Linked DNA regions of Methanotorris formicicus Mc-S-70. Each later gene encodes a partner of the first gene's protein in a complex. Links are inferred from orthologs where the notes say so. Each region holds a gene or a part of one and is shown in the gene's direction. Other genes may lie near its edges.

What was found.
Region 2: the proteins of METFODRAFT_RS03735 (region 1) and METFODRAFT_RS01035 are in contact, whole or in part, in a crystal structure (PDB 2QMU), measured with the Saccharolobus solfataricus proteins. The link is inferred for Methanotorris formicicus Mc-S-70 from one-to-one orthologs. Residues at the interface, in WP_231918336.1 of Saccharolobus solfataricus: Met1, Leu2, Arg4, Leu5, Tyr6, Lys8, Leu9, Pro10, Ile106, Lys108, Lys109, Glu110, Lys111; in WP_009988771.1 of Saccharolobus solfataricus: Trp33, Pro65, Glu66, Gln148, Val151, Asp152, Val154, Ser155, Lys156, Ala159, Leu160, Tyr163, Arg164, Lys167, Ile180, Ile181, Pro182, Val183, Ser184, Leu186, His187, Ile189, Asn190, Asp192, Ser193.

What each region holds. Positions count from the first base shown.
Region 1 is NZ_AGJL01000015.1:2,605-20,114, forward strand. Bases 2,355-5,223 are described here. They hold METFODRAFT_RS03735 (translation initiation factor IF-2 subunit beta), read left to right. Parts: upstream 2,355-3,513; coding sequence 3,514-3,933; downstream 3,934-5,223. Other genes in these bases: METFODRAFT_RS03730 (radical SAM protein), read right to left, coding at 2,355-3,339; METFODRAFT_RS03740 (DUF473 domain-containing protein), read right to left, coding at 3,939-4,310; METFODRAFT_RS03745 (proteasome assembly chaperone family protein), read right to left, coding at 4,334-5,044; ribC (riboflavin synthase), read right to left, coding at 5,152-5,223. Outside these bases: METFODRAFT_RS03725 (cation:proton antiporter), read left to right, coding at 168-1,343; more of METFODRAFT_RS03730, read right to left, coding at 1,792-2,354; more of ribC, read right to left, coding at 5,224-5,622; imidazoleglycerol-phosphate dehydratase HisB, read right to left, coding at 5,800-6,372; METFODRAFT_RS03760 (AMP phosphorylase), read right to left, coding at 6,409-7,926; METFODRAFT_RS03765 (molybdopterin molybdotransferase MoeA), read left to right, coding at 8,074-9,261; METFODRAFT_RS03770 (DUF354 domain-containing protein), read left to right, coding at 9,317-10,333; METFODRAFT_RS03775 (CBS domain-containing ParB/RepB/Spo0J family partition protein), read right to left, coding at 10,338-11,132; METFODRAFT_RS03780 (DUF504 domain-containing protein), read right to left, coding at 11,182-11,451; METFODRAFT_RS03785 (DHH family phosphoesterase), read right to left, coding at 11,468-12,937; METFODRAFT_RS03790 (RNA ligase partner protein), read left to right, coding at 13,670-14,338; METFODRAFT_RS03795 (DUF356 domain-containing protein), read left to right, coding at 14,365-14,760; ileS (isoleucine--tRNA ligase), read left to right, coding at 14,765-17,510. UniProt on the Methanocaldococcus jannaschii protein: eIF-2 functions in the early steps of protein synthesis by forming a ternary complex with GTP and initiator tRNA.
Region 2 is NZ_AGJL01000003.1:28,507-32,716, forward strand. What follows is about bases 265-3,163. They hold METFODRAFT_RS01035 (translation initiation factor IF-2 subunit gamma), read left to right. Parts: upstream 265-1,047; coding sequence 1,048-2,280; downstream 2,281-3,163. Other genes in these bases: METFODRAFT_RS01030 (30S ribosomal protein S6e), read left to right, coding at 487-873; METFODRAFT_RS11265 (transposase), read left to right, coding at 2,352-2,561; METFODRAFT_RS01040 (DNA double-strand break repair nuclease NurA), read left to right, coding at 2,509-3,163. Also shown: METFODRAFT_RS10840 (hypothetical protein), read left to right, coding at 24-161; more of METFODRAFT_RS01040, read left to right, coding at 3,164-3,639; METFODRAFT_RS01045 (helix-turn-helix domain-containing protein), read left to right, coding at 3,736-4,210. UniProt on the Methanocaldococcus jannaschii protein: eIF-2 functions in the early steps of protein synthesis by forming a ternary complex with GTP and initiator tRNA.

The sequences.
Region 1 (17,510 bases):
AATGGTTAAAATTAATTATTTTAAATATCATAATTTAATCTTTCAAAATTCATTATCACCAAGTGGGGTAGATATAGTCGTTCTACAATTAAATGATATTTAACTTCCAAATTAATGTTAAATGATTTTAAACGAGATACGAGTTATACAATGTGCACGGTGAAATTGTGGATGAGTATTTATTGTTCTTTATAATTATTGCCACAGTGTTTATTGTCCCTAATTTATTGAGGAAGTTTAACGTTCCCGCTATAACATCAATTATGTTGGCAGGTATTTTAATAGGACCATATGGTTTAAATATTCTCCAAATTGATGAAACTTTAAAGATATTTTCTTCATTTGGAGCGATATTTTTGATGTTCTTGGCTGGTTTGGAAGTTGATAATGAAACTTTGAGGGAAGAGTTTAAGAACTCTATGGTTGTTAGTTTATTTTCCCTCATAATTCCTGGTGTTGGGGGATACTTTGTTGGAAAATATTTGGGGCTTGGATTTACTGGAAGTTTGTTATATTCAGTTATATTTGCCTCCCATTCTGTTGGAATTGTCTATGCATTAATGGATGAACTTAAAATGGTTAAAACAAAGTTGGGAACGATGATGTTGAGTGCAACTATATTGATTGATTTAATTACATTGATATTATTATCTATCGTTATCAAGTTGAGTGAAACAAATGCAATAACATCAGACATCTGGATGTTTTTAATTTCAACGGCATTATACATTGGGGGGTTGTTGTTGGCTATCCCTTACCTATCAAAAATCATATTCAAAAACTTTGAAAAACTCCACATTCAGAGAATTCATTTTGTACTGTTCATTATATTAATTTCTATATTAATCGGGGAGATTTTGGGGTTACATCCAATCGTTGGGGCATTTATAACTGGTGTTGCCGTTAGTGAGGCATTGACTAAAGAAGAGCATGATGAGTTATTAAACAAAAACTTAAATGCTATTGGTTATGGGTTCTTTATACCAATATTCTTCTTAGTTTTGGGTATGGAGACAAATGTAGGGGTTATATTTAACTTAAACAATTTAGGACTTGTATTGGTAACGATTATCAGTGCTGTGTTGTTAAAATTGACTTCTGGATTAATATCATTGAGAATTTTGGGTTATGATAAGATGAAGAGTTTTGTTGGTTCTTTATTAACAGTTCCAAAAATCTCCGCTTCATTAGTTGCAGCATCAGTTGGTAGGGAGTTGGGAATTATATCAGATGATGTCTTTGTTGCGATAGTTGCTCTCTCCATTGTAACGGCCATGATAACACCAATAGGAGTTAAGAGTATTGTTGTTAAGAATGTTGATAGGTTTTTGGAGAATGATTAGATTATTTGATATGCTCATTAGTTTTTTTAATTAATCTTTCTTGGTTTTATATACCCCTACCTTAATTTTAGTACTAGAAAATTCATGAAAAGTATTACTGATTTTTTTAATGGAAATTTGTTATTTTTTAGATATTTTTGTTGTTTGTTTTTATTTAGCATATTTTAAGTTTAGATTGGTTTTAGATAATATAAAATAAGGTCTAATTATCAAGATTTATTAGCGTGGTTGTGCAGTTGATTTAAAAAGAAATTGCACAATCTTTCTTGCTTTTATAAAGGTTTTAATAATTAAGCAGTAAGAAAATTTAGGTTCAAAAAGAAAAGTATATATACAAGTAATTACAATAAAAAAGAAGTAAGTTAAGGGTTTGAAATCTTAGTCCATTAAAACAAGGATGGAAACCTATCCTATCAACACCGAATTCATCCAAGACTTGTTTGAAATCTTAGTCCATTAAAACAAGGATGGAAACGGCAATCTTTCCAGTTATTGACCTCCTTCCATAATCAATAACCTCAACATCAACAAACTCCCCAATTTTTAAGTTTTTCTCTTTTATTCCAACTAAAATAGGATAACTACCAAATTGCCTGCCGAAGAATAAGTCATCCTTCTCTTTAACTTCAACAAAGACATTTTTTAATATCGTGCCTTTTGGAACAACTCTTTTTAGCATTGGATTATCAATCTCTTTCCTAACCTTTTCTTTAAAACTTAAAAATAGACTCTTTCTTTTTTTACCTTTTTCAATATCTTTAATAGTTAAATCAGTTCCAAAGAATGGAACTACCTGCCTTATATTTATTCTCCTCAACATTAATCCCCTATCATAAATTTCCTTCAAATAATTGTAGTTTATCTTAAACGTTTCTTTTGTTTCTCCTCTTAATCCATAAAGTAAGTTAATTCCAGGTAAGAGATAGGGCAATCCTGTCTCGCTTCTTTTTCCTCCAATTTCATTTAAAATTTCAACCGCCTTCAAAACATCCTCTGGCATAGTTAGGAGGTTATTCTTCTTAATAACCTTTTCATCAAAACTCTCCACACCAAATGCAGCAACATTTCCTCCAGTGCAATACCTAACCAAAATTTTTGCAACTTCTCTGCTTTCTTCATGCCTTGCTATTACAGATGGATTCGCATTATCTATATGCAAAACCTCAGGATTTGCCACATTCCAGATGCCCTTAAAAAGTTTCTCAATTTCTTCCACATTTGGCTTTGGAACCTCTTCCTTTTCACTTTCCTTTGATTTATATGAGAATATGCACGGTTGCCTTCCAATTCTGAAGTATTTAATACCAAAGTTGTATAATGCCTTAATTTCCTCAATTATATCCTTTGCATCCCTAAATTTTGGAGTTCCAAATCTCCTCGGCTCTGTGCAAAAACTACACCCTCCACTCAAAGCCCTTGCACATCCCCTGTAGGTTTCAATCTCAGCAATTATGTATGGATAAGAAGGGTGTTGCTTAACTATCTTTGCCCCTCTGATGGCAAATTCTCTCAACTCATCGTAGGCTCTCAATCTTCTTGTATCTATATTTTCAATTTTGCAATTATTCAAAAAATAATCATGCAAAACTGCCTCAGCATCTCCCTCCACAACAATATCAAAGAATGCCTTTAATTTGCTCTCATCTTTTATTGTTCCCCCTTCAATGGATGAGCCAAATTTTGTTGCACTCGGTCCTGCAAGGATTTTTAAACCCTTAAAGTTATAAAGAATAGAAACAATTTCTCTCAATGTTGCTGGATTTGCATTTAAATACTTTCCCGGCGTGTGAAATCCGCAAATAGCAATGACAGCATCAAACTTATTAAAATCAAACTTTCCCCTAATTTCCCTAAATTTATCGATAGTTATATAATACACTTCCTGGTTAAATTTATCTAGCACTCCTGCAATGTATCTTGGGTATATGCCTATATATGGAGGAACCCCTAATCCTGCTGGTTCGTCGGTATAGCCATCTAAAATTAAAAACCTCATTTAATCACCGATGATGAATTGTTTTACTGATTTTTATGATGAGCCGTATGAGCTCTGAGGTGAATTTTTATTATAAAATTTAAATAAAGTATCATTTCTTTTAATTTTGATGTTGAATTCGTAAACAAACATTAATATATCAAAAAGAACTATTTCATTTATGAGGTGATAATGATGAGTATTGATTATTATGATTATGATGCATTACTAAAGAGGGCAAGGGAACAACTTCCAGAAGATGTGTTTAAGGATGTGAGATTTGAGATTCCTGAAGCAGAGGTCTTTGTTGAAGGTAGTAGAACAATAATTAGAAACTTTAGAGAAATTGCTAAATTAATTGATAGGGATGTAAACTACTTTGCAAAGTATATTATGAAGGAACTTGGTACTGCTGGAGATATTGAAGGAGCAAGGCTTGTTTTGCAAGGTAGGTTTAGTGCTTATTTAGTAAACTCAAAAATCCAAGATTTCATGAAGGAGTATGTTTTGTGCCACGAGTGTGGAAAACCAGATACGAAAATCATTAAAGAAGGAAGAATCCACATGCTCAAATGCATGGCTTGTGGTGCTATAAGACCTATAAAATTAATATAAAATCTTTAATAAATCGATTTCATAACGACATTTAGAATTGTGGGACTTAATACTTCCATATCATTAATATCTACACAAGTTCCAAAACCAATCATTTCAATTTGAATTTTCCCAACCACACATTCCCTCTCTTCTGAAACTTCTGATTGTATTTTTTGATGAACAATGGAAACTTTTTTTACCCTTCCAATTATCCCTTCTGTTCCAGGGATTATGTCATCTTTTACAACTGATGTAATAAATATAAAATCCCCAACGTCAACAGATTTTAAAGCCAATAAATTATCTGCACTCTTCAAATTTAGGGTTTTTATATGATTTTTTATAAGTTCTGACAATGCATGTGGTGATATCCCTGCCAATGCAATGATCCTCATAAATACCCCTTTTTTGTTTTTTATTATAGATACATTGGATACTCACTTCTTGCAGTTTTTGTCATCAATTTTGCATGCTCCTGTGCTAACTGCTTTATCTTTTCATCAATCTTATCTGCCTCTTCTATCAACTCCTCCACATCCACGTTAAGATTGTAGATCCTGTTTAAAACATTTATAAGGTTTGATGCCCCTCTCGGGTCAGGCCTTATGCCAACTGTCTCAGCGAGTAGGCCAATTGCAGGTATTTTGTTGTTGTTACTTTTTACCATCAAACTTCCAGATACTCCTCCAACCATTCCAAACTTTAAAATAGGTATCTCGTATTTTTCAAAAATTTCCAGAAGATCCTTTGAAGATGCTATTCCATAAACCTTTTCAGATTTTCCAGTGGCAAGTCCTCCTAAAGATATAACCACTTGGGGATTAATCGATATTAATGTTTCAACAATTTTATCCGAGAGGCTATGAACCACAATTGGCGGAATTATCACATCAGAAAATAGGACAATCAAATCCTCTTTTCCATAAACCCTTATTGATGGATAAACCACCCCCTCCTCGACAAGGTTTATTGGAGGCACTTCCGGAGTATCAAAGTATCCGATATACTCAAGTTTAAGGTTTTTTATAATTTGATGTGCTGCTATACTTCCAACCAATCCAACGCTGGGAAACCCCTCGATGACAATAGGATTTTTAAAATCGATTTCTTTTTTGGTGATGTATTCCATTTTACCCCCACCATGTAATTTAGATTATATTTTAATTATATTTAATTAAATTATAATTTATGATTTTTGATTATTGCAAGATTTAAATAAAATCTGAATTTTGTAGATTATAATCTTGCAGGCCCTGCATCTTCAAATCCTTGCCTTAAACCTTTACCAGCATTTTTCCTTAGATATTCTGGTTTAAACAACAAATAATAAACATTTTCAGCATGTTCCTCTGCTCTCCTCTTTGCAAGCCATTCGAGTTCTTTTTCATCCTCTGCCTCATCCTCATGAACAAAGACCTCTATTATGTGCTTGTTTGTCATCAACTGTGCTAACATTAAACCTTGGGATGCCTCATGGGCACAAACTTTATCCTTCTCCGCTTTTCCAGGCATTCCAAGGGCCATAACAATCTCACAACCCTCTTCCTCAATCAACTTCTTACATGCTACAGGCAAATCCTTTATTCCCGGAACAGTATATCTAACTATCCTTATTTTTGATGTCAATTCATTTAATTTTTTTATTGCTGCAGAAGCCATATCAACCCTTGCAAATGTTGTATCTACAATACCTACTTTTATTGTCATATTCCTCACCACAAAATTTTTAATTTAGATAACTCCTTTTGTGCTAACAACTCCCTTTCTTTCATCGATTCTCGTAGCCATATCCAAAGCAACACCAAATGCCTTAAACGAAACGCCGCGTCGTTTCATCCCGCGGAGATACCTCCTCGCAAATGCTCGGAGGTATAAAGAATTACTCTAAATAACTCCTTTTGTGCTAACAACTCCCTTTCTTTCATCGATTCTCGTAGCCATATCCAAAGCAACACCAAATGCCTTAAACAATGCCTCTATTTTGTGGTGTTCGTTTTCTCCAATAACCTCAAAATGGATATTCATTTTTGCATTGTTTGCCAAAGCCTCAAAAAAATGCTTTACATTTTCAGTCGATAAATCACCAACTTTATCCCTTCTTGGCGTGTATTGGGATAAAACATAAGGTCTTCCACCCAAATCAATTGCAACCATTGCCCTTGCTTCATCCATTGGCACTATTGCCCATCCAAACCTATTGATGTTCTTTTTTTCAACTTTATCCAATGCCATTCCTAAGCAAATCCCTACATCCTCAACAGTGTGGTGGTCATCAACCTCCAAATCACCTTCAGCCTTAATATATAAATCAAAAGCCCCATGTTTTGCAAAGGAAGACAGAACATGGTCAAAAAAAGGTATGCCTGTATCTATGTCGTATTTTCCAATTCCATCTATATTGATTTTTAACTCAATTTTTGTTTCTTTTGTTTCCCTTTTGATTTCAACAACCCTCATGGTTTCACCGACAGTTCAAAAAATTATTAAAAATAGTTAGAATTTACTTATTCTTTTCAACAACATTCCTTCAACTTTGATAGGATAGGTTCTTCTTGCCAGTTTAACTGCTGAGTTTAACCTCTCTTCTGAACTTGAGTATATCGTATAGAGCAAGTCTCCTTTTTCAACCTCATTTCCAATTTTAACATTTAAAAGTACTCCTGCTTTTTTATCCTTTGGGGCCCCAGCCTCTTTTGCCACCTTTGTTATAAGTTTGTTTGAAATTTGAGTCACATATCCATCTATTGGTGCAATTATCTCCGCTTTATATTCCCCAATCTCAATTTCATCAGAACTTTTTGGTTCTCCACCTTGGGCAGTTATTATCTCATGCATCTTTTCCAATGCCTTTCCAGATGTCAAAATCTCCTCTGCAACATCCTTTCCTTTCTTAGGTGGTGCTACCCCACCTATTTCTAAGAGAACTCCTGCCAAGGACACCGCTTTTTCAATCAAACTTGAAGGGGCCTCTTTATAATTTTCCAATGCTATTAATGCCTCTCTTGCCTCCAATGCTGGACCTATTGCCCTACCTATTGGCTGGCCCCCGTAGGTTATTGCACATTCAATATGTACATTTACCCTTCCTCCAAGTTCTATAAACTTCCTTGCCAAACTTGCTGCTTCATCTATAGTCTTTACCTTTGCCCCCTCGCCTGTAGGGATGTCTATAACTAAATATTTAATGCCTGCAGCAATTTTCTTAGCCATTACACTTGACAAAAGTAGTGGCTCAGGATCAATGGAAAGTGGTCTCTCAATGTTTATTGTTATATCATCTGCTGGGGCTAAGTCAATAGCCCCTCCCCAAACCATACAACCATTTGTGGTTGTTACCACCTGTTTTATCTCATCTAACGATAAATCAACCCTTGTTAAAACCTCAACTACGTCTGCTGTTCCTGCTGCTGATGTGATTGCTCTTGACGATGTTTTTGGTATCGTTAATCCTGCCGCTGCCACTATGGGAACAACCAAAAGAGCGGTTTTGTTTCCTGGAACTCCCCCGATGCTGTGCACATCAACCACTAAACTCTCATCCCAATCAATCATATCCCCAGTTTCTGCCATTCTTCTTGTCATTTCCTCAATTTCTTTCATATCCATGCCGTTAATATACAAAGAAGTAACAAATGCTGTGTTTTCAATATTTGATAACTTTCCAGTTACCATTTCATCAATTATTGTGTGTATTTCCTCAGGTTTTAGTGTTTGGCCATCCATCTTCTTTCTTATATATGCCACTGAAAGTGGGGTTTCAGCATGCCTTATTATGGCCTCGTCTCCATCTTTGATGGGAATTTCTTTTGTGATTTCTCTAAATATTCCTATTTCTCCCTTATTAACTAATGTTTTTGTTGAATGCAATACTCCAACAAAAGAACCTGCAGGAGTTTCAACCAACACCCTATCTTGTGGATAGTAAGGAGTTCCTTTCAAATCCTCCTCATTAATAACAACTGCATTTACCCCAATATCTAAATCAAACAATTTCACTTTTAAGAATAGCATGTAATCCCCTCTGAAGTTTACTTAAAAATAATTTACGTTAAAAATATATCGCAGTCGTGTTTTAAATATTATTTGTTTCATTAATTAATCACATATCACTTAACTTTAATGAAATATATCTTTTAATGAAGGATAAAGGTGAATAAAATGGGTAAGATGCTTAAAAAATTGATTAGTTATGATAAGGCAAAAGAAATGGTTTTTAATGAGTGGAATAAGTTTTTGAAAGATAAGTTTAAAATAATCCCTTTATTGGATGCATTGGGTAGGGTATCTTATGAAGATATAATGTCCCCAATAGATTTACCTATGTTTGATAGGGCAGCGATGGATGGTTATGCAGTTAGAGCAGAAGATACTTTTGGAGCATCAACCACAAATCCCCTAATCTTAAATTTGGTCGAAAAGAAGGAAATTAATGAAGGGGAATGTTTAAAGGTATTCACTGGCTCAAAAATGCCTAAAAATGCTGATGCTGTTGTTATGAAGGAATACTGCAAAGAAGAGGATGGTTTTGTTGAGATATATAAAGGAGTTCATCCTTATGAAAATGTCTCAAGGATTGGGGAGGATGTTAGAAAGGGGGATTTACTATTAAAAAAGGGGGAAGCCATCTCCCCGCACCACATATCAATTTTATCATCTGTTGGAATAAAGGAGGTTAAAGTTTATAATGTAAATGTTGGAATTATATCAACTGGGGATGAACTCGTTGATTTGGAAGAAGTTATCAGTATGGAAGAGTTAAAAAATAACAGTAAAATAGTAAATTCAAATTCATTAATGTTATATGCCCTGGTGAAAGAATCTGGTTTGAATCCAAAAATTTACGGAAAGGTTGTGGATGATAGGGAAAGGATAAAATCATTAATAAAAAAAGCAATAATTGAAAACGATATTGTGATTACAACAGGGGGTACTTCAGTAGGAGATAGGGATTATATAATAGAAGTGGTTAATGAGTTGGGTGGTATTGTTCTTCATGGTGTCCAAATAAGGCCAGGAAAACCTTTTGGATTTGGTAAAATAAACAACAAATTAATTTTTACCCTATCTGGATATCCAGTGGCATCTACTGTTCAATTTGAGTTATTTATAAGGAGTTACTTTAAAAAAAGAAAAAAAATAAAACTTCCATTAAGGAGAAACATCGCATCCGAACTCGGCAGGACAGATATTGTTAGGATTAAAATTGAAGATTTTGAAGTTGAACCATTGAGAATTACTGGAAGTGGAGTTATTTCCTCATTGACAAAAGCAGATGGTTATGTAATAATCCCAGAGAACGTTGAAGGTTATGAGAAGGGAGAGTATGTTGAAGTTTATTTATTCTAAAAAAATTTAAAAAGGTTAATTATAATTTAGGATTTTAGGATTTAAAGGTGATTGCATGGATGTGTGGTTGGATTTAACAAATGCTCCTCATGTTCATTATTTTTCACAACTGATAAAGAAATTTGAAAAAGAAGGGATCGACTATCTAATAACAACAAGAAAATCCCAAAATTTGGAAGAACTACTAAATATATATGGATTTGAATACATATGTGTTGGAAAACACGGAGAGAGTTTAAAGGATAAGTTAATCTACTCTGCAAAGAGAATCATAGAACTCACTGAGATTGTTGATAAAGAGAAGCCAAAGGTTGCAATAGCAAAACATTCCGTTGAATTGCCACGAGTATCTTTTGGATTGGGCATTCCCGTGATTTTTGTTGTTGATAACGAACATGCAGAGGCACAAAACAAACTCACCCTCCCACTTGCAGAGGACATAATCATTCCAATAGGTACGAAAAAGAGTAAATTAAAAAAGATGGGGGGAAATAACTTTACAACATTCAATGGAACGTGTGAAGTGGCAAACGTGAATTCACGACTAAAAGGAATACTGCCAATTGATAAGGGCATACTAAAAAAATTAGGGATAGATAATAATAATCCAACAATAGTCATGAGGGCAAGACCAAATTCATCCTACTGTAATGGAAAAAAGGACATAATTCCAAAAATCATAGAAAAACTTAGGGAAAAAATAGATTGTAATATTGTGGCATTTCCAAGGGATGAAAAGCAGAGGGAAAAATACATATCTCTAAATGCAATAGTTCCCAACACAATAGATGCCCTATCTCTTCTCTATTTTGCAGATGCTATGATAGGGGCAGGGGGAACTATGAACAGAGAAGCAGCAGTTTTAGGGATTCCAACAGTATCTTGCTATCCAAAGGAATTACTTGGTGTTGATAAATATCTAATAAAGATGGGAAGGATGGTTCATATAAAAAATGTAAATAGAATAGTTGGTTACATTATTGAAAATTTGGGAGTTAAAAATAAAAATGTCGAATTGGAAGATCCAACAGATTTGATGTTTGAAAAGGTTTGTAGTTATTTAAAAAGATAATTTTTCAATCAAAAAAATTTGTTTTTGATTTTAAGGTGTAGGGATTTATGGAGTTCTCATTGTCCTCATCGATAATTTTTATATCCCCAAGTGTTCTTAATCCTTGGCTTTCAGCAGTTTTTTCTATGCCTAATTTTTTGTCTGTGTCTATGTGGATTATATGGGCATCTAACTTTGGTATGCCTAATTTATATGCAGCCACTGCCCTATGGTGTCCATCAACTAAAATATATCCGCTTCTTTTTGTTTTTATGGCAATTATTGGTTCTGCAAGACCTTTCTTTAATTCATACATTCTCCCAATTAACTCATCCTCATGAACCTTTGATTGTGTAGGTTTAAGTTCATCTATTGGAACATAGCCCCTCTCAACCCTTGTTTTTAGCCCTAAGTTTTCATACGTTTTTACAATTTTATTTAGTTTTTCAGGAGTTGTTTTCTCTATTTGTGACCTTATGACATCCGTGTTTGTTATTATTCCAACTAAGTTGTTTTCATCATCAACCACAGGAAGTTTAGAAAATCCAGTCCTAAACATCAATCTACCAACATCCATGATATTTGCATCTGGCTTAGCCACAATCATGTCTTCTCTTTTTGTCATGATGTTGCCTACCTTTTCATCCTCATCCTTACCTACCAAATCATGAACTGAAACAATCCCCACCAATTTACCATCTACAACAACAGGAAATGCATCATGACCTGTCTCTTTAACGAATCTTATGGCATCTTTAACTGTATTGTTAGGAGAGAGACAATCCACTTTTTTTGTCATATACTCACTTACTTTAACCATCCTACCCCATCCAAAAATTTTTTAAATGTTGTAAAACAGCAAAAATGTGTTAAACCTCGTCTTCGTACTCTTCTATAAAATCGGCATCTTTATTTCTTTGGAATAAAATTTCTTTTGTTTTTTTGTTTCTAATTTCTAAAATTCTATGGATCGGAATGTATGTTGTATCATGAACTATAAAAGAGCCTTCAATGTGTATTTCATCCATAGATACGGCCTTTTTATTATCCTCTGTCCCCCTATGTAAATAAACAATTTCAAAATCCCCTGGGTTGTATTTAGGATGCCAAAGTATCTTATTTATAAGCTCTTTTAGCATTTTTTCACGTTTTTACTTATAACTGTTCTGATGTTTTCTGTTTTTCTTCTTCTTTTATACCCATAACTTCAAAGATTTTTGTTCTTATTGCCTCTTCAACAAGTTTTCTTAAGGATTCTTTATCAGAGACCGCCTTAAATATACCCAATGGAATATATGCAGCGGCTGCTGCCTGATGTCCTCCACCGTCAAATGCCTTCTTCAAAATATCTCCAACATCAACCCTCAAATCCTTAGTTCTCGCAGATATATGGATATTATCTTCTACAATACCAAATACAAATGTTGTTGTTATTCCCTCCATTCTCAACAAGAACTCTGCCGCTCTTGGTAAAGCATCTCTATTACTTATCTCACCAACATAGGAGAGTGCAATGTTCCCCTTTACAATTTTTCTGTTTAAGATTGCTCTTGCAAGAACTTCCATTGTTTCCGTGTCCATATCGGGATTTTCAATCATCTGCAAGGTTTTTGCATCAATTAGTCCTTGCAAATAACCCGCAGCGTCAAAGTCCTTTTTTGTCACTTTTCTTTTAAAGTAGTTTGTATCGGATGCTATTGCATAAAATAAGGCTGTTGCTAAATCCCCACTTGGAGAGATATCAAGTTCCCTCAAATATTCTGTTAAAATTGTTGCTGTAGCCCCAATATCTGACTGAATATCCATATATTTTGCAGTTAAATCACCATTTTCATGATGATCTATAATAATATCGATTTCTTTTGTTTCTGGGTCAAATGGCAGATTTTTTGAACTTGATGTATCAACCACTGCTATAGCACAATATTTGTTTAAATCAATATCCCTAATGTGTTTCATCTTTATACCAAGTAGGTTTATCATTGCCTTATTTTCATCAAACCCTATATTCCCCCCATATGCAATATCTGCCTCAATATCCCATTTTAAGGCGATAGTTTTCAATGCCATAGCACTTGCCATAGCATCAGGGTCGGGATTGTTGTGTGTGACTATCAAAAGAGGTGCAATATCTTTTTCCTTATTACCTTCTTTTTCGCCATTATTTGGGCCAAGACATTCCCTTTTTGCTTTAATTAATATGTTCTTTAGACCAAGTAATTTTCTCTTTAATTTTGATTTTTCAATTTCTTTTATAACTTCCCTTGCTGCACTCTCTAATGGGAAGATGATTCGATCAATCGGTAGACCATCATACAAGTCTGGATATTTTGGAATTCCCCTCGCGATTTTATGGGCTTTTGGATTCAGTTCACAAACCAACTCTGCTATTTTCCTATTAATTTCAGGATTGTTTGTTAAGATAACTATAGTATCTGCCTCTTCAATGCCGGCCTTCTTGAGAACCTCAACATCCGTTGCATCTCCAACAACATATTTAAAATCCGCCTGTTCAACTGAATCAAAGACCATTTCTTTATTGTCAATTACTGTAACAGTGTCGATACTTTTACTATAATTTACAACCCTACGCCCAAAAGAACCATATCCTATAATTAGTATCATATTTTACCTCCAATAAGGTAGGTTTTGAACACTATCGACTATTTAAATAACACATCAAAATTTATATAAATAAAAATCAATTTAATTTTGTTTATTTATTATCAAGTGTCGATTATGTTATTTAAACAATATGTTTTATTTAAAGTTGTTCGTGTTGGACAAACTCAAAATAAATTTAAAATGGTTTTTACTTTACTTCAAAAATTTAAGTGATACTAATATTTCGAATCCAATAAATAAGAGATTACTAATTTTTGTTTTTATATTTTATATTTTACTGTTTATTGGTTCTCCAAACGTGTTGAATATGAAAGATTGTGGCAATTTCCAAAATCCCTATCATACATTTTTTGAGTTATAGTTTTAAATTATGCAGTATTATTAAACGTTCTATTTACATATCAAACACTATTTTTTAATATTGGCTAAAAATCTATTAATCAATATATCCAACTAAAATCGTTATTTATTTATACAATTAAAAGAAACTAGGTATTTAATAGTTTCTTTAGTTATTAAAATGAAAGATTTAATATGTAAAGCATTAGATGAAAAACATTTTCATTACCTGCTTACTTATAAGTGAAAAATCCGTAGGGAGTGTGGGCTAATTATGATCAAAACAGTTGGTGAATTTTTATGTTGTCGTGTGTAACTATTTAAAACTATGAATTGTATGGTTTATCCTAACAAAATAACATTAATAGATTAAAAATGGATTAGGTGAATATATTGCCAAGAAAACAGAGGTTTTGTTTGGATACAACAGCACTTACCGACACCTCAGTAAGGGATGCACTGGGGGTAAAGACCATCACTGAAAGTACGGATAAAATTCTTGATTTGATAGCAGAGGCAAGAATGAAATTGGATATATCGTGCCATATTCCATATCCTTCAGTGTATAATGAATTAATTGGATTTTTGGAGAGGGAAAATTGTCCAAAGGATGTGTTAGTTAAGGTAGATACGTGGTTGGTTAAAAAAACACCAAATAGATATGAGATAAAGATACCTTCAGAAATATTCTATGAGTATATTAAAGATTTGAGGGAGAGGATAAATAAAGGCATGAGAATTGGTGAAAACACAATGTATGAAACTGCATTGCAAACCTATGGTTTATCCCAATCAAAGGAACTAAACAGAGAAGAGGTAATTAATCAAGTTCTATCAAAAACAATAAATACCTTCAGAAATAAATATAGAAGTGCGTTGAGAGTGGGAACTTTGGACAGTGCTCCTGATTTAGATGTTCTTTTATTGGCAAAAGAACTTGATGCTGCTGTTGTAGCAAGTGATGAGGGTGTTGAAAAATGGGCTCAGAGATTGGGCTTGAGATTTGTTAAGGCGAGGGATTTCCCATTTATGCTTGAGGAATATCTAAGTCATATCAAATAAAAATCAAAGAAACACGGTGAAATATTATGGTATTGTTGTTGATAAGGGGAGATAATTATGAAAAAATTAAAAATGCTTTAGCAGATGTTGATAGACATGCTGAATTAACCATTATTGGAAAACCAAGAATTATATTGCCTGAGGCAGCAGATGAGATACTAAAACACATTTTAGGGGAGATTAAAAAACCTTGCAAAAAGGCATGCCTTGCGAAGATTGAAGAAAATGCCCCAAAGGCAATTGATAGAATTAGAAAAATCCATCCGCCAGCACATATTGTTGTTATCAGTGAAAGATACGAAATGTACGATGATCTACTTAGGGATTTTCCAAGAATGCCACCATTGAAAGGTTACTACAAAAGCAAAAATAAAAATAAAGACAAAAAAGACAACGTAAAGAAGAATAAACACTTGAGGTGAGGGAATGAAACAAGTTAAGGGAGTGAATTTTAGAGAATTAGATAAAAAAATAAAAAAATTTTGGGAAAAGAACAAAATATACGAAAAAGTAAAAAAAATGAATGAGGGAAATCCAGAGTATTATTTTGTTGATGGTCCTCCATACTGTTCAGGGGCCATACACTTAGGAACCGCTTGGAATAAAATAATTAAAGATACCGTTTTGAGATTTAAGAGGATGCAAGGATACAATGTTTTAGATAAAGCAGGATGGGACATGCACGGATTGCCAATAGAGGTTAAGGTTGAGAACGAGTTTGGAATAAAAAACAAAAAGGAGATAGAAACAAAAATTGGAACAGAAAACTTCATTGAAAAATGTAAGGAATTCGCTTTGAAACACAAAGAGATAATGGAAGGGCAGTTTAAAAACTTAGGGGTTTGGTTAGATTGGGAAAATGCATATATGCCAATAACAAAGGAATATATGGAAATTGGATGGTGGACATTAAAAAAGGCACATGAAAAGGGATTGTTAACAAAAGATTTGAGGGTTGGATATTGGTGTCCAAGATGCGAAACATCATTAGCAGAGCATGAGGTTAGAGGGGAATATAAAGAGGTTTCCGACCCATCTGTATATGTTAAATTCAAAGTTAAGGATAAAGAGGATGAATATGTTGTTATTTGGACAACAACACCATGGACATTGCCTTCAAACTTAGCGGTTGCTGTGCATCCAGAGTATGATTATGCTTATGTTGAGGTTGAACTTGAAGATAAAAAGGAGATTTGGATTATTGCAGAGAAGTTGGTTGAGGAAGTAATGAAAAGAGCAGAAAAACAAAACAACATAAAATCATACAAGATAATAAAGACAGTTAAAGGTAAGGAATTAGAGGGAATAAAATACATCCATCCATTATTGGAAGAGAATGAAAAGCAGAAGGAATTTGCCAAATTAGAGAATGCTCACACCATCATCTTAGGGGAGCATGTTACATTAGAGGGAGGAACTGGGCTTGTCCACACTGCTCCAGGACATGGGGAAGAGGACTTTGAAGTTGGGAAAAAGTATGGTTTGCCAATCTACTCCCCAATAGACGATGAAGGTAAATATGTTGAAGGAAAATGGAAGGGAATCTTTGTTAAAGATGCAGACAATGAAATAATTGAGACTCTCAAAAATAAAGGGCTTTTAGTATTTGCAGGGAAGATAAAACACAGTTACCCACACTGTTGGAGATGTAAAACCCCATTATTGTTTAGAGCAACAGAACAGTGGTATCTCTCCATTTCAAAAATTAAGGAAGATATTATTGAGCACGCTAAAACCGTTGACTGGGTTCCAAAGTGGGTTGAAACAAGGTATATAAATGGAGTTAAATTCGTTGGGGACTGGAACATATCAAGGCAAAGATACTGGGGAATTCCAATTCCAGTTTGGGTTTGTAAGGAATGTGGAAAATATGTTGTTGTTGGAAGTGTTGAAGAGTTAAAAGAGAGAATGATTAATGATGTTGAGTTGGATGACTTGCATAAACCAACAGTGGATAAAGTTGTATTGAAATGTGAATGTGGAGGAGAGATGAAGAGAATCCCTGATGTTTTAGATGTTTGGTTTGACTCTGGACTCGCTCCTTACGCATCAATTGGGGCAAAAGAACTTAAAAAAGCGGACTTCATTACCGAGGGTCATGACCAGGTTACAAAGTGGTTTTATTCACAACATGCATTGAGTGCGGTTGTATTTGAAGATATTCCTTACAAAAAATGTCTCATGCACGGCTTTACCTTAGATGAGAAAGGAGACAAGATGAGTAAAAGTTTAGGAAACATAGTTAATCCAGATGATGTTGTTGAAAAATATGGTGCGGATTTGCTAAGATTTTACTTACTCAGTGCAAATAAGGTTTGGGAGGATTTGAGATTTGTTTGGGATGAGATGGATGATGTAAGGAGCATGTTCAACACATTATGGAACTCCTATGCATTTGCTGTAAATTACATGGTGTTAGATGAGTTTAAGCCAGATGATGAGTATATGAAATATTTGAGAGATGAGGACAGATGGATTATAAGCAAAATAAACTCGGTTGTGAAGGACTGTATAGGGGCATTAGAAATTCCTCATTTGCATACATACACATGGAAAATAAAGGACTTCATTTTGAATGATTTGAGTAGATGGTATATAAGGTTGATTAGAGATAGGACATGGAAAGAAAAGAATGATACTGACAAATTGGCAGCATACCAAACATTATACTATGTGTTGATGAAATTGATAACAATCCTTGCTCCAGTATCTCCGCACATAAGCGAGGAGATTTACCAAAACTTGAAAACAGATGATATGCCAGAAAGCATATTCATGAATAGAATTACTGTTGATGAGGAGTTCATTGATAAGAAATTAGAAGAAGAGATGGAAATTGTTAGGGATATAGTTGATGCTATATTGAGAGGAAGAGATAAGGCAAAATACACATTGAGATACCCAATAAAGAAAATAACCGTAACTGGGGATGTTGGGGAGACAATTAAAAAATATGGCTACATAATAAAAGAACAAGGAAATGTAAAAGAAATTGAGATTGGAGAGTTTGAGGGCAATTTAATCGTTAAGCCAAATTACAGAGAATTGGGTAAAACCTTCAAGAGTGAGGTTCCAAAGGTTGTGGCAATTATAAATAACTTCAATCCAAAAGAATTGAGGGAAAAACTTAAAGATGGAGAGATTGAGGTTGAGAACTATATTATAAAACCAG
Region 2 (4,210 bases), on another replicon or contig:
TTGGGGTAAAGGTCGATGACCCAATGGAGCATTTTGTGGGGACTCCCGCCCACAAACACTGTGATGAAGTCGGGGAGGCTAAGGGAGAGATATTAGTTGTTTGCGTTAAATATTGGAAAAATACCTTAATAAATTTAAGGAAGATTTACAACCTATTTTAAAATTTTAAGACAAATATAACCATTTAAGAATTTGGAATATATGAATATCCACTGCAACCTTCGGTTGCAGGGAAGTTGGATAATTATAGATTATCCAACTATTCCAATAAAATTCGCAAACAACTAATAGTTGCCCACGGAATTAGTGATGGCTATTGAATATAAAAAATTCTAAATATCAATAAAATATTCTTTAAATTTAATGAGGCATAACCAATCATAACGTAGGCAACCATAGTTAAAAATAAGAATAAAACTATTTTTCGTTGTTAAAATTAAATTTAATAGAAAAACAGCCAACAATAATAAAAAAGGAGGATTAACTATGGCAAAGTTTAAAGTTGTAGTTGCTGACCCAAAAGAAGGAAAATGCTACCAAATGGAAGTTGAAACAGATGCATTAATTGGGAAAAAGATTGGCGATATTGTAGATGGAAAAATCGTTGGATTGGAAGGATACAAGTTACAAATCACTGGTGGTTCTGACCAGTGTGGATTCCCAATGAGACCAGATGTTCACGGCAGTGGAAGAGTAAGAATCTTATTAAGTAAGGGCCCAGGATTTAAGCCAAAAGAAAAAGGTGAAAGAAGAAGAAAAACTGTAAGAGGAAATACAATATCAAGTGACATTGTTCAAGTAAACACAAAAATTGTTGAGTATGGGGACAAATCTGTCTCTGAATTATTAGGTTTAGGTGGAGGAGAAGAATAATTTTTTAATCTTTTTTATTTTTGATTTTTGAGTTACATCTGTTTTTGGTTTTATTTTGGGTTTTTACGTGAACTATAAAAATCATTAATGCTATTATTTTTATATGCGATAATTTAATTTAATGTTAATTCTGATGATTAATAGCAATATTTAAAGATTACCGAGAGGGATATCATGACTAAAAGAAGACAATCAGAAGTTAATATTGGAATGGTGGGGCACGTTGACCATGGAAAAACTTCATTAACAAGGGCATTGACTGGAGTTTGGACTGACACACATAGTGAGGAGTTGAAGAGAGGAATCTCTATTAGGTTGGGATATGCAGATTGTGAAATAAGGAAGTGTCCAAAATGTCCAGAGCCAGAGGCATATACAATAAAGGAAGTCTGTCCTAAATGTGGTTCTAAAACAAAGTTTTTAAGGAAAGTATCTTTTGTTGACTCCCCAGGACATGAGACATTAATGGCTACCATGCTCTCTGGAGCATCTTTAATGGATGGGGCTATTTTGGTTATTGCTGCAAATGAACCATGCCCACAACCTCAAACAAAAGAACATTTAATGGCATTAGATATTTTAGGGGTTAAAAATATCATTATAGTACAGAATAAGATTGATTTAGTTGATGAAGAAAAGGCATGGGAAAACTATAAACAAATTAAGGAGTTTGTAAAGGGAACTGTTGCAGAAAACGCCCCAATAATTCCAATTTCAGCACATCATGAGGCAAATCTTGACGTACTTTTAAAGGCAATCCAAGATTTCATCCCAACACCAGAGAGAAATCCTGAATTACCCCCAAGAATGTATGTTGCAAGAAGTTTTGATGTTAATAAGCCGGGAACTGAAATAAAGAAATTAAAAGGTGGGGTTTTAGGGGGAAGTATTATTCAGGGGATTTTAGAGGTTGGAAAAGAAATTGAAATAAGACCAGGAATCCAAGTTACAGAGGGTAATAAAACATACTGGAAACCATTAACAACAAAGATTGTTTCACTTGCAGCAGGAGGGAAGGGTGTTAAAAAAGCATATCCTGGAGGTTTAGTTGGGGTTGGAACTGAATTGGACCCTTCATTGACAAAATCAGATTACTTAAGCGGTAGTGTTTTAGGAGAGCCGGGAACTTTGCCACCAGTACGTGAGAGAATTACTATAAAAGCACATCTATTGGACAGGGTTGTTGGTTCAAAAGAGGAACTTGTTATAGAGCCATTAAGAACAAGTGAGGTTTTAATGATTAACGTTGGAACTGCAACAACTGTTGGAGTTATCACCTCTGCAAGAGGAGATATTGCAGATATAAAATTAAAACTTCCAATCTGTGCAGATAAAGGGGATAGAGTTGCATTGAGCAGAAGAATCGGTTCAAGATGGAGATTAATTGGATATGGAATTATTCAATAAATTTTTTTATTTTCTGATAGTGTGATTTAACACTATTAAAATTAAAACCAAAACGCTCATCTTATAATTTTATGAGCGTCGAAGTATATAAGTTATTCATACCAAAGGATGAGGAGTGTATTGCAATTATAAGGGAGATTAGATGGAGTGATAGATATATTTGCCCATATTGTGGTTCGAAAGATGTTGTTTTAAAAGGCAAAGAGCGTTTATTTTTTTGGTGGTGGTATGGATTTATCCATAATTTTAAAAAAGAAAGGGGTTATAAGGAAAAAAATTGAGGAATTGGAAAACAAAAATTTAAATGTTAACGATTATTGGGTTGAGTGTGATTTTAATAACCCAAAGGATTTATTTTTTGGTGGAGGGGACGGAAGTTTTAACAATATTGATTATATTTCCTACTCGTTGTATATGATTGGGAGTATCTCCTATTTGCATAGAGTTGGTGAAAAGATAGAGAGGGCAAAATCCAGTTATGATATTGATATTATACAACCATATGTTTCTGTTAGAGATAGATTAAGACTCTATATGCTAACAATGGAATTGAAAAATGCACTATGGACTTTAGAAAATAAGGGTGTTGATTACTATTTAATTGATGGCTCGCTATATTCTCTTTTAATCCAAACACACACCTATGGTTCAAAATACGTGGATGTTGAAGAGATATACAATAATTATAGCAAAGAAATAAAGAATTTAATTGAAGAGGAAATTAAAAGTGGGGATATTCGCATAACATCAAATAATATTGAAGTTGAAGATAAAAATGAAAAAATTGTATTAGAGCAAGTTGAATACATAATAACTTTTTTGGAGTTGTTAAAAAAGTATAAGGATAGATTAATAGGCATCTCAAAAACTTCAAAGATAAACATATATTTCAAAAATGCACTAATGCCAGATATTGCAGTATTTTCAAAAAATACAAAAAATAGTGGATATTCAATACCGATAAGTATTGAAAATTTAAAAAAAGAGATGGAGGAAATAGAAGAAATGGAAAAAAATAGCAACAAACTCAAAAGAAAACATGATTACTTAAAAAGAATAATAAACAACATTGAATATATAAATAAATTTGAGAACGTTTTAGACAATCTCTACCTGCAATTTGTTAGGTTAGAGAATAATAAAGGTATCCTTGGAATCTCTTCATTAAAACCTATAGATGAACATGTACTATCAAGTTTAAGAGAAATCTCTGTAAACGGCTACCCATATATATTAAAAAAATCCCATGAAAATGTTGAGATAACGGATGATGCATTAGAGATGTGTGCAAAAATTCTAAAGATTAATGAGACTGTTGATAGGTATCTCCTCAAAAAGCAGAGAAGAATGGGTTTATGATTTTTATTATTTTTTTATCCATCAACTTCGTCAAATAACGAATATAATTACAACAAAATCGAAATGTTTTTATACAAAAAATTTGAAGGTATAGACATGGAAAAGATAGCAATACATATTACTGGGGATATAGTATTGTCAGAGAATCCTGGAAAGGCAATGAAGAAGTGGCGGGAACTCTTTAACATCCCGCAAATTGAGGTAGCAAGATATTTAGGGGTTACTCCCTCTGTTGTAAGTGATTATGAAGTTGGGAGAAGGAGAAATCCTGGAGTTGGAATGATAAAAAAATACGTCCATGCTTTGATTGAGATAGATAAGGAAAAGGGAGGACACACCCTTAAAGCATTGAGAAGAATATTGGATACCCCTCCATCTATAAAGGCAATACTTTCCATTAAAGAATATGAGAATCCAATAACTATTGAAGAATTTGCCAGAACAATTGATGCAAAAATTGCATATGGAGAAAATTTGGGCAATATCATTTACGGGCATACTGTTGTAGATAGCATAAAGGCAATCCTTGAAATGGATGGGCAGGATTTTTTAAACCTCTATGGCTGGACTA